2 regions of the Bacillus sp. ISL-39 genome follow, and region 2 is predicted to be linked to the other one. Evidence: riboswitches for the same ligand, from Rfam matches in the RefSeq annotation. Region 2 holds a riboswitch; the other holds the start of a gene.

Region 1 (5,047 bases), on a different contig from region 2:
TGTCTTTTATCTTTTAATGAAATCTGCTTTAATGATCCTGAGTTAAACCACCTTGAACAATTGGAATGGTTTGTGTTCGAGCAGCCTTAACTGGTAGCGGAATAAAAATTCAGTGGCCTCAAGAATTTTCTTTGCTTCAAAAGCGTTCCTTCCCCACACAGTGATTCCATGGTTACGGATCAAGACCGCACCTGTATCCCCTTTAACGTGCTCTGAAAATGCTTTAGCCAGGGTTGGTATATGTGCATAATTCGGAATTATCGGAATCTTAAGGACAGCATCTTCCTCCCAAATATCGAAAGCCTTGATCAATTCCTGCCCCTGGAATTGCACCTCGCCCCTGTCTCCATAGACCTCGGAGATGACATTATTGTCAATTGTATGGACATGGAGGCTGCAGCCAGCATTTGTCCTTTTGTATACCTCAACATGGAGCAGCGTCTCAGCTGATGGCTTTAAATGGGTATCCTCAACCGGCCGGCCAAATTGGTCAACCAGCAAAAAGTCCTCGTCCGTTCTTTTCCTCTTATCTTTCCCGCTTGCCGTTACAAGGAATTGTACCGGCTCGTTGTTCACTTTGATCGCCAGGTTGCCGCTCGTTCCCATAAACCAGTCACGCTCTGCCAGTTCAGTCTTTACATCCGCCAATTCTTCCCACTTACCTTCTAAAATGCTCATCCTCTCACCCCTGTCTCAGTTTTAAGAGCTTCAATACAGTCATAAAACGTTTCAAATGGTCTATATGCGATTTCCCACTCTTCGCATTTATCCTTCAAGTAATCTCTAGCCAGTACAAGATCTGCTTTTTTGGCAGCTTCCAAATCTGTTACGGAATCCCCGATGACGATTTTATAAGCATCGCTTTGTTCTAATCTTCTCATGATTGTTGGTTTGCAGCAGCCGCAATCATTTGAACACTGATCATCGCAGCTGTTTGGCCATTCAATTTTTATTGTTTCGCCGGAAAAATCTGAACCGTTGCAGTAGATGCCTGTTATCGGTCCGAATGGTTCAATGATTGGTTCGAGAAAAAAGTCAATACCGCCGCTGACGATGTAAACAGGAATTCCTTCTTCATGGGCAAAATCAAGAAACTCCTGAAAACCCGGACGGATCCTAGCCTTCTCTTTAGCAAACTGAATAATTTCTTCCTTCTTGGAGACCGGAAGGAGGGAAAACATTTTCCCTACTCCTTCCCTGATTGAAATACTGCGGTCAAGCACCGCTTCTTTTATTTCATCCCAGCCATCAGGCGCGAATTCCTTCATGATCGCTATGATATTATCCTTTTCGGTTACTGTTCCGTCAAAGTCACAAAAAATCACTGGCTGACTCACTTTGCCACCGCCTCTGACGAACCCCAAAGAGCAATAGCAGCTTTCAACTCATCATGCTCAAGTGCGCCTTCTTCAAGTGTTTTTCCTTGAAGTACGGTATCAATTGCCTGTCTGAATGCCTTCCCGCCGCCCTGTGCTCCACGAGGATGTCCATGGACGCCTCCACCAGCATTTATGATTGAATCCACACCGAAATCTTTTATAAGCAGCGGTACCATTCCAGGATGAATGCCTGCTGATGGAACCGGGAATGTCCTTGTGAATTGATCCTCAGCAGTCAGTGCCTCGGCTATTGATAACGCCTGCTGCTTTTCGAGTGCCACACTTCCATAAGGTGACGGGAACAGCGAGAAGTCAGCCCCGGCATAGCGGAGTAATTTTCCCAGAAGCAAAGAATGTGAAAAACCATATTCATCAGCCGATGTCAGCGCACCGCTTACTGCAGGGTGAGCCATGATTGGGATGCCGATTTCATCATCTTCCCTTAGTTCCTGTAAAACATCCAGGCCATAGGCAAACACATTGAACAACAGTGCGTCGGCTCCAAGTTCAGCCGCTTTTCTTGCTTTGTCCTTCAACTGTAAGGTTCTTCCTGTTAGATTGGCAGCATATAAGGTTCTGTGCCCAGTAGATTCATATACTTCTTCAAGGACCTCTTTACCAAGAGCGATCCTTTTTTCAAAAGGTGTAAGCTCATTTTCAAACAGTATTTCATCGTCCTTGATCAGATCAACACCACCAAGGCTTTGTTCTTTAAGCTGTTTTAGCAGAAAGTCCATATCACGTCCGATGACACCTTTGAAGATGCTCATTAGCAATGGACGATCATAAACACCAAGCTTGCTCCTGATTCCTTCAATTCCAAAACGCGGACCCGGAAAGTCTTTCTTTAATTCATCTCCAAATTCCAGATCGATAAGTTTTACCTTGCCATCAAGCGATAGTTTTCCAAAAACTGTTGTAAGAATGGCTGGCAGGTCTGGAGAAAAATTGAGAGCAGGGTAAGCGATTTTGATTGTTGCCACTGTCTCTGAATTGTTGTCCTTACTTGAACCTTCAACAGAAACCACTCTCCCCTTATGTTTTCTCAATTGTTTTTGATCCAGTTCCGGCAAATCAGTCCAGGACCCTACCGTCAGCCCAAGCGCGATTCCCTCTGCTTTTATCTCCGGGTTATGTTTAGCATCATGGATTATATATGTCGCTGTAATTTCACTCATGAGGATCAATCCTTTCATTACTTGTGGACCCATTATTATTTTGGGCATAAAAAAACCTCTTCACAAAGAAGAGGTTAGAAAATACACTAAACTCTTCTCATCTTTCAGCTTTCGCTGCAAGAATTAGCACCGTGCCCAGCTAAATGCTGGATCGGTTGCCGGGCTTCATCGGGCTCGTCCCTCCGCCTGCTCTTGATAAGAAAATAATTTAATCAAGTTATTTAATTGGTTAAAGTGAATTTGTTAATTAGGATTATGTCAGGTTCGTAAATCAATGTCAACTATTTTTTTTGAATATTTCCAAGCTTTCAATCCTGCCAACTGCTTCACGCAATCTTTCTTCCGAAGTCAGCAAGCCAACCCTCACAAAACCCTCGCCATGCTCACCAAACCCTACACCTGGCGCAACTGCTATGTGTGCTTTTTCCAGCAAGAAATCCGCGAATTCAACTGAAGTGAATGGTTCTGGAACCTTCAGCCAGGCAAAAAATGAGCCTTTTGGAGCAGTCACCTCCCAGCCAATTTTTGTAAGACCGTCAATAAGTACGTTTCTTCTAGATTCATATAAATCATTCAGTTCAGCAACGCATTCTTGCGATCCCAGCAAAGCTTCTGCTGCAGCTTCCTGCACAGCACCAAACAAGCTGACATACATATGGTCCTGGAGCAAGTTGATTGCGGCTATTACACTCTTGTTCCCTGCCGCAAAGCCAACACGCCATCCAGCCATATTATATGTTTTTGACAATGTATAGATCTCGATCCCCACTTCCCTTGCATCCTCGGACTGTAAAAAGCTTTGCGGGCGGTTCCCGTCAAAGCCAATCGCTCCATAAGCAAAATCGTGTACTACACAAATTTCATTTTTTCGTGCCAGCTCGATTGTCTGATCAAAAAATTCTTTATCAGCCACTGCACCTGTAGGATTATTTGGGTAGTTGAGGAACATCAGCTTTGCTTTATCCAATTGATCTGAGCTTAACTCATCATAATCAGGCAGAAAGTCATTTTCTTCACGGAGTGGCATGGTCACCATCTTTGCCCTGGCAATCTCGACTCCAGACCAGTAGTCAGGATAGCCGGGATCTGGAACGAGAATTGTGTCCCCAGGATTCAACAGGCATTGAGGTATTTCTACGAGACCGGCTTTACCCCCGAATAGGATGGCAATTTCCTCTTCCGGATTAAGATCGACCCCATATTCTCTTTTATAAAACGCTGCTGCTGCTTCTTTTAACGAGCGAAAACCCCTGAAAGGCGAATACTTATGGTTAACCGGATTATCCGCAGCTTGCTTCAACCTTTCAACAATGTGCTGTGGAGTCGGCTGGTCAGGGTTCCCCTGCCCCAGATTTATTATGTCTGCCCCTTTTTCTGTATAAGCGCCCACCTTTTGCACCAGTGAAGCAAAAAATTGCTTGGGCAGGCTTTTCAGTAAATCTGATTGTGGAAATTCCATCTTCTCACCTGCTTAGAAAATATGTTATTATTTCAAAATTTTAATTGAAATTCTAGTCACAAATGATATAACGTAAAGAGTAACTTGTAAAGATATAATTTTCAGAAAGTATGGCGGTGATGAAGGATGAAATTTAAAATTGCATGCCTGCAAATGGATATTGCCTTTGGGGATCCTGCACAAAACTACAAAAACGCATCTAAACTGATTGCAGAGGCAAACTCTCAAAAACCTGATATCATAATCCTTCCGGAGCTCTGGACTACAGGGTATGACCTGAATAATTTAAAAAACACTGCGGAAGAGGATGCACAAGCAGCCAAAGCGTTTTTCAAGGATGCTGCCTTGGAATACAACTCCCATTTCATAGGCGGTTCTGTTGCCAATAAAACAGAATCAGGCATTGAAAATACATTGCTTGTATTTGATAAAAATGGAGTACATGCGGGAACCTACAGCAAGCTTCACTTGTTCAAGCTAATGGATGAGCATTTGTATCTGGCTGCCGGGAAGGAAAAGGGGTTGTTCTCTTTGGATGGCCACAAATTTGCCGGCCTGATCTGCTATGATATCCGGTTCCCGGAATGGGTCCGTGCCCATGCACTCCATGATGTCGAAGCGATGTTTGTTGTCGCTGAATGGCCAATCCAGAGGTTGGAACACTGGCGGGCATTGCTCATCGCCCGTGCAATCGAGAACCAATGCTTTGTAGTAGCCTGCAACCGTGCTGGTTCAGACCCTAACAATACTTTCGCCGGCCATTCATTGGTCATTAACCCATGGGGTGAAGTGATCGCTGAAGGTGGAGAAGGCGAGGAAATCCTCCTGGCGGAAATCGAGCTTGACGAGGTTAAGGAAGCAAGGAGCAAGATTCCTATCTTTACGGATCGCAGGCCAGAACTATATTAAAACAAAAAGCGGAGGCGACTGCCCAACTCCGACAAGCGTTGGAGGGCCTGACAGTGAAGTCGCTCTTTGACTTCATTGGCAGGACCGAAACGTCTCGAGGAGTTAGGAGCCGCAGCTAGACA
Region 2 (5,047 bases):
TGAAGCAAGTGAATTGTCTGCAAGGGTCAAGGCATCAATACCAGTATCCTTTAATGCTTTTGCTCCTTCAAAAAAGCGTGTCGTATCCAGTTTTCGAGGTGAGTCAAGCTCCACGATTACGGATGGACGTTCTTTCACCACTTGATGAAGTGGAGCTAAAGGTCTTTTTACGTCAGCGGGTGTGACAACAATTTTCGGCTTCTTTGCAGGGAGTTTCTTATCCAACACTGGCGGCAACCCTTTTAGCTCATCAGCAAATGCTTTGATATGTTCTGGAGTCGTTCCGCAGCAGCCGCCAATCAGCCTGACTCCCTGGTCACGGAAGCTGCGGGCAGACTTGCCGAAGTACTCAGGATTGCCTTCGTAATGGAATTTACCATCTGTGTAGGCAGGCAGTCCGGCATTCGGATAGGCGGAAAGGAAGGCCTTTGATGGCAGCTCTATCTGCTCAAGACTGGAAATCATATGATGGGGACCAAGTCTGCAATTCAGACCCACAAGATCAGCGCCAAGATCCTCTAGTCTATTGAAAACTTCCTGAAGCGGGGTCTGGTCCTGCATGATTCCTATTTCCTGGAGGGATACCTGAGCAATGATTGGCAGGTCGGTCTCCTTCCGGGCTATCTCAAGAATGGTCTCGATTTCTTCCATATCATAAAATGTCTCTAATAAAAGTCCGTCTACGCCCTCAAGGAGTAAACAGTATAGCTGCTCCCTGAAGCTTCTTTTAATTTCCTCAATCGGGATGGCGGAAGGCCTGATTCCCCGGTTGCCGCCAATCGTGCCAAGTACATACGCATCAGTGCCTGCAGCCTGTCGGGCGAGCTTTACCGCCGCACTATTAATCTCTTTTACCTGATCCTCGAGCCCATATCTTTCAAGTTTTATATAATTGGCTGCGTATGTGTTCGTCTGGATTAAGTCGGCACCCGCATTTATATAGGCCTTATGAATCTGTATTACTTCTTCAGGATGGGAAATGTTCAACTCTTCAAAACAGATACCGGCTCCATAAGAGTGGAGGAGAGTGCCAATTGCTCCATCGGCAATTAATATTTCATTTTCCAGTCGTTTCAGGAAACTCATTAGACTTCCTCCTTTTGTGCTGCTAAAGTTCCTATGTAATCAAAAGCTTGCTCAAAGTCCGCAATCAAATCGCCGGCGTTTTCCAGCCCGACAGAGAGTCGAAGGAGGCCATCAGTGATTCCACGCCTTTCTCGTTCGTCCTGCGGCATGGCCGCATGTGACATTTTTGCAGGGTAGGAGAGGATGGATTCTACTGCTCCAAGGCTGACTGCAAAAACTGGAAGTTTCACTTGTTCTATAAATCTAGTTAAAACCTCCGCATCTTCCAGTTCAAATGAAAGAACCGCTCCTGGCCCATATGCCTGCTGGATCTGAAGGTCTGACTGCGGATGATTCGCAAGACCAGGGTAAAAGACATCCTTGATTAAAGGCTGCTTCTTTAAAAATCCAGCGATTTTCTTTGCGCTTTGCTGAGATTGGTTCATTCTGACTGACAAGGTTTTAATGCCTCTCATGACAAGCCACGCATCCTGAACCCCCAGGACTGCCCCGAACGAGTTCTGCAGGGAATAAAGCCTATTGGCCAGTTGTTCATCCTTAACTACCGCCAGACCCGCCACAGTATCACTGTGGCCGGAAAGAAACTTTGTGGCGCTGTGAAGGACAATATCAGCTCCAAGTTCAAGCGGACGCTGCAAGTATGGAGTCATGAAAGTATTATCAACAAATGTAAGTGCGCCGTGTTTCTTCGCTATTTCGCTGATCGCTTGAATATCTGTTACCTTCAACAGCGGATTAGAGGGAGTTTCAGCATAAAATAATGCAGTATTTGGCCTAATCGCTTGTTCTACCGCTTCAAGGTCTGTCATGTCCACAAAAGTATGCTCAATTCCAAAACGGTTCAAAACATTAGTAACCATTCGATATGTCCCGCCATAAACATCCTCGGTGATGACTACATGATCTCCCTGAGAAAGAAGCAAAAAGGCAGTTGAAATGGCAGCCATCCCGGAAGAAAAAGCAAAACCTCGTACACCGCCCTCTAGCTCGGCGATTATTTCCTCAAGTGCCTCTCTGGTTGGATTAAGGCTGCGGCTATAATCATATTTTCCGAACTTGTCTGCCGACGGCTGGTGGAAGGTTGAGGCATGCTGGATCGGTACGCTTACTCCACCGGTTGCAGGGTCGAATTTATGCTTGTTATGGAGCAGATGGGTTTCGAATGTATATCTGCTCATATCGCTTCTGCCTCCTGGCTTGCCTTTTGGAATGCGTCGTCTAAATCATTTATCAGATCGGCAACATTTTCGATTCCCACAGAGAATCGAAGCAGTCGGTCACAAACCCCGGTTTTTTCACGAATTTCAGCTGGGATATCAGCATGTGTCTGAGTCGCAGGGTAGGTAATGAAGCTTTCGACGCCACCAAGGCTTTCTGCAAAAGTAATGGTTGATAGACTTTTAAGAAACGGATTGACCATAGCAGGAGAGTGTACTCTGAAAGAAATCATTCCGCCTCTGCCTGGATACAAGACATCCTTCACTGCATGATGATTCTGCAAATAATCTACCAGTTCCCTGGCATTTTGCTCGTGGCGTTCCATCCTTAATGCCAGTGTTTTCATCCCGCGAATGAGCAGCCAGGAGTCGAAAGGACTTAACACCGCACCACCGCCATTATGATGAAGGAAGAGGGAATCACATATCTGCTGTCCCCTGGCAACGATGAGCCCTGCAAGGACATCATTGTGACCTCCAAGATATTTAGTTGCACTATGGATCACGATATCTGCACCTAAAGCCAATGGTTTTTGCAGCAGGGGGGTGTAGAAGGTATTATCCACAATCAGCAGAATACCGCTCTCTTTTGCGATATTTGCGATGGCTTCAATATCAGCCTGCTCCATCAGCGGATTTGTCGGCGTTTCTACAAAAAGAGCCTTTGTCCTATGATTGATTGCGGATTTGATTTCGTGTAGATCTGCCATGTCAGCATATGTACTATTTAACCCCCACTTTTTGAAACCCTGCTCAAGAAGACGGTAAGTTCCTCCGTATAAATCCTTAGAGACAATCCATTCATCCCCGTGTTCAAATAAGGACAGAACGGTCCAGATTGCTGCCATTCCGGAACTGCAGGCAAATCCCCGTTCACCTTCCTCAAGGTCTGCGATCGCTTTTTCAAGAATTTCACGAGTAGGGTTGCCAGTGCGGACATAATCATATCCGCTCGATTGGCCAATCCCTTCGTGGCGGTATGCCGTCGTTAAATAGATTGGTGGGTTGACCGCACCTGTTGATGATTCACTTCTGTTGCCAAGCTGCGCTAACTTCGTATCGATTTCTGCCAATGTATTCACTCCTAATGAAAGATAGTCAGATGGCAATTTTTGTTTTATGAAAAGACGAGATAATCGACTTAAAAGGGACTTGATCTACAATTTTGCAGGAAGTCGGTTACGAGAAGTCCCTAATAAAACAAAAAAGCCTTCTTAAGAAGAAGACTTTTACAGTTGATAGCCATTCTTCTTATCTGCCAAGTTTTTAAAACTTGCTGGAATTAGCACCTTTTCAACAAAAAATAGTTGAAGGTTGCTGAAGCTTCACAGGGCCAGACCCTCAGCTTCTCTGGATAAGATTTCATATTATTGAATTATTAAATTTCTCTAAATATTACAGCCATTATTGCAGGATGTCAATCATTTTATTAAAGCAGTGAAGTATATATGCAGAAGATTCCTATAGTGTCAGTTTAATTAAAGTATCCGTCATGGCATAGTGATTCTGTTTTGACAGCTTTTCAGTGTGTGTGGCCAAAGCTGTCAAGATTCTGCGGGTTTTGTGACAACTATTCTGGTTTCGAGGTCAAAGCTGCCAAAATTCCCTTTGTTTTGTGACAGTTTTTCATGATCCTAAGCCAAAGCTGCCAAGCTTCAGCAGACTCAATCCAGCTTACTCAAAACCATAATTCTATTCTTTCATTCAAACGAGAAAGCGCGGGAGCATCAGCATTGAAAAACTGGCTCACAAGAATAAATGAGCCAGTCTTACTAAATTTAAAGTTATTAATATATTCCTACAGCATCAAATGCTTTGTTGACAGCTTCAACTTCTGCCGAAGCTACACCATACAGGTCTTTTGCTGCTTGTACAGTTCCTGCCCGTGCCTGGCTGAAATTCGTGGAAGAAGTGAAATACACAGTGTTTGCACGGTAGAAGATCGCTCCCATTTTATCTGTTCCGACTCCCGGGACCGATACTCCATAATGTGAACCGCCTTCGCTCAGAAGGTAGGCAGCTTTATTGATGATTCCGCTGTTGATATGGACTCCGCCATTGTCGGATGTTCCAGTATAACGTTTCGAATAGTGATCCGGATCACCATATTTTGTAGGGTCACTCATTGAACGAAGGGCGTCACCAGCCGTATTTGGAGTGTAGATATCTTCGCCAATCTCGAAATCTGGGTTATTGTTGTCATGGAATTCAGCAAGTGTGCCGAAGATATCGGAAATCGCTTCATTCAATGCACCTGATTCATACTGGTAAACCAGGTCAGAACTGAAATCAGTCACAGCATGTGTCAGTTCATGCGCCACTACGTCAAGAGCACCGGAAAGCGGGATGAAGGTAGCGCCATCTCCATCACCATATACCATTTGCTGCCCATTCCAAAATGCATTGTTGTAGCTTCTGCCGTAATGGACTGTGGAATTCAGCGCTGCGCCATTGTTGTCATATGAATTCCGGCCAAAAGTGGTTTTATAGTAATCATAAGTGAGGCCTGCATAGTAGTGGGCATCTACTGCGGCTCCGTCATAAGCAGCGTTCAGGTTATTATCCGCATCGACCCAGAGGGAACCTGGCGTTCTCTGGCGGTTCTTGGCATCATAGGTGAACACACCATTTCCGCGAGTATTGTCCTGTAAGTAATAAGAGCCATTTGAAAGAAGCGTGTTCAACGACTTCGTGTCACCCAGCACTCCGACACCTGATCCAACCGTATCTGCTCCGTTTAAAGA

Evidence for each region. Region 2 has a riboswitch for S-adenosylmethionine ahead of J7E37_RS08055 (methionine biosynthesis PLP-dependent protein). Riboswitches for the same ligand answer to the same signal wherever they lie in the genome.
Region 1: it holds a riboswitch for S-adenosylmethionine, as region 2 does, so the genes downstream of both, mtnW (2,3-diketo-5-methylthiopentyl-1-phosphate enolase) here and J7E37_RS08055 (methionine biosynthesis PLP-dependent protein) in region 2, are expected to answer to the same signal.

The regions. Positions count from the first base shown of each region.
Region 1 covers NZ_JAGGQM010000002.1:721,448-726,494, forward strand. Annotated here, with positions in the region: gene J7E37_RS05400 (methylthioribulose 1-phosphate dehydratase) at 43-678, opposite strand; gene J7E37_RS05405 (2-hydroxy-3-keto-5-methylthiopentenyl-1-phosphate phosphatase) at 675-1,337, opposite strand; gene mtnW (2,3-diketo-5-methylthiopentyl-1-phosphate enolase) at 1,334-2,557, opposite strand; SAM riboswitch class I at 2,652-2,759, opposite strand; gene J7E37_RS05415 (pyridoxal phosphate-dependent aminotransferase) at 2,835-4,016, opposite strand; gene J7E37_RS05420 (carbon-nitrogen family hydrolase) at 4,143-4,925, shown strand.
Region 2 covers NZ_JAGGQM010000007.1:30,086-35,132, forward strand. Annotated here, with positions in the region: gene J7E37_RS08045 (bifunctional homocysteine S-methyltransferase/methylenetetrahydrofolate reductase) at 1-1,086, opposite strand, end outside; gene metC (cystathionine beta-lyase) at 1,086-2,264, opposite strand; gene J7E37_RS08055 (methionine biosynthesis PLP-dependent protein) at 2,261-3,376, opposite strand; SAM riboswitch class I at 3,552-3,664, opposite strand; gene J7E37_RS08060 (M4 family metallopeptidase) at 4,091-5,047, opposite strand, start outside.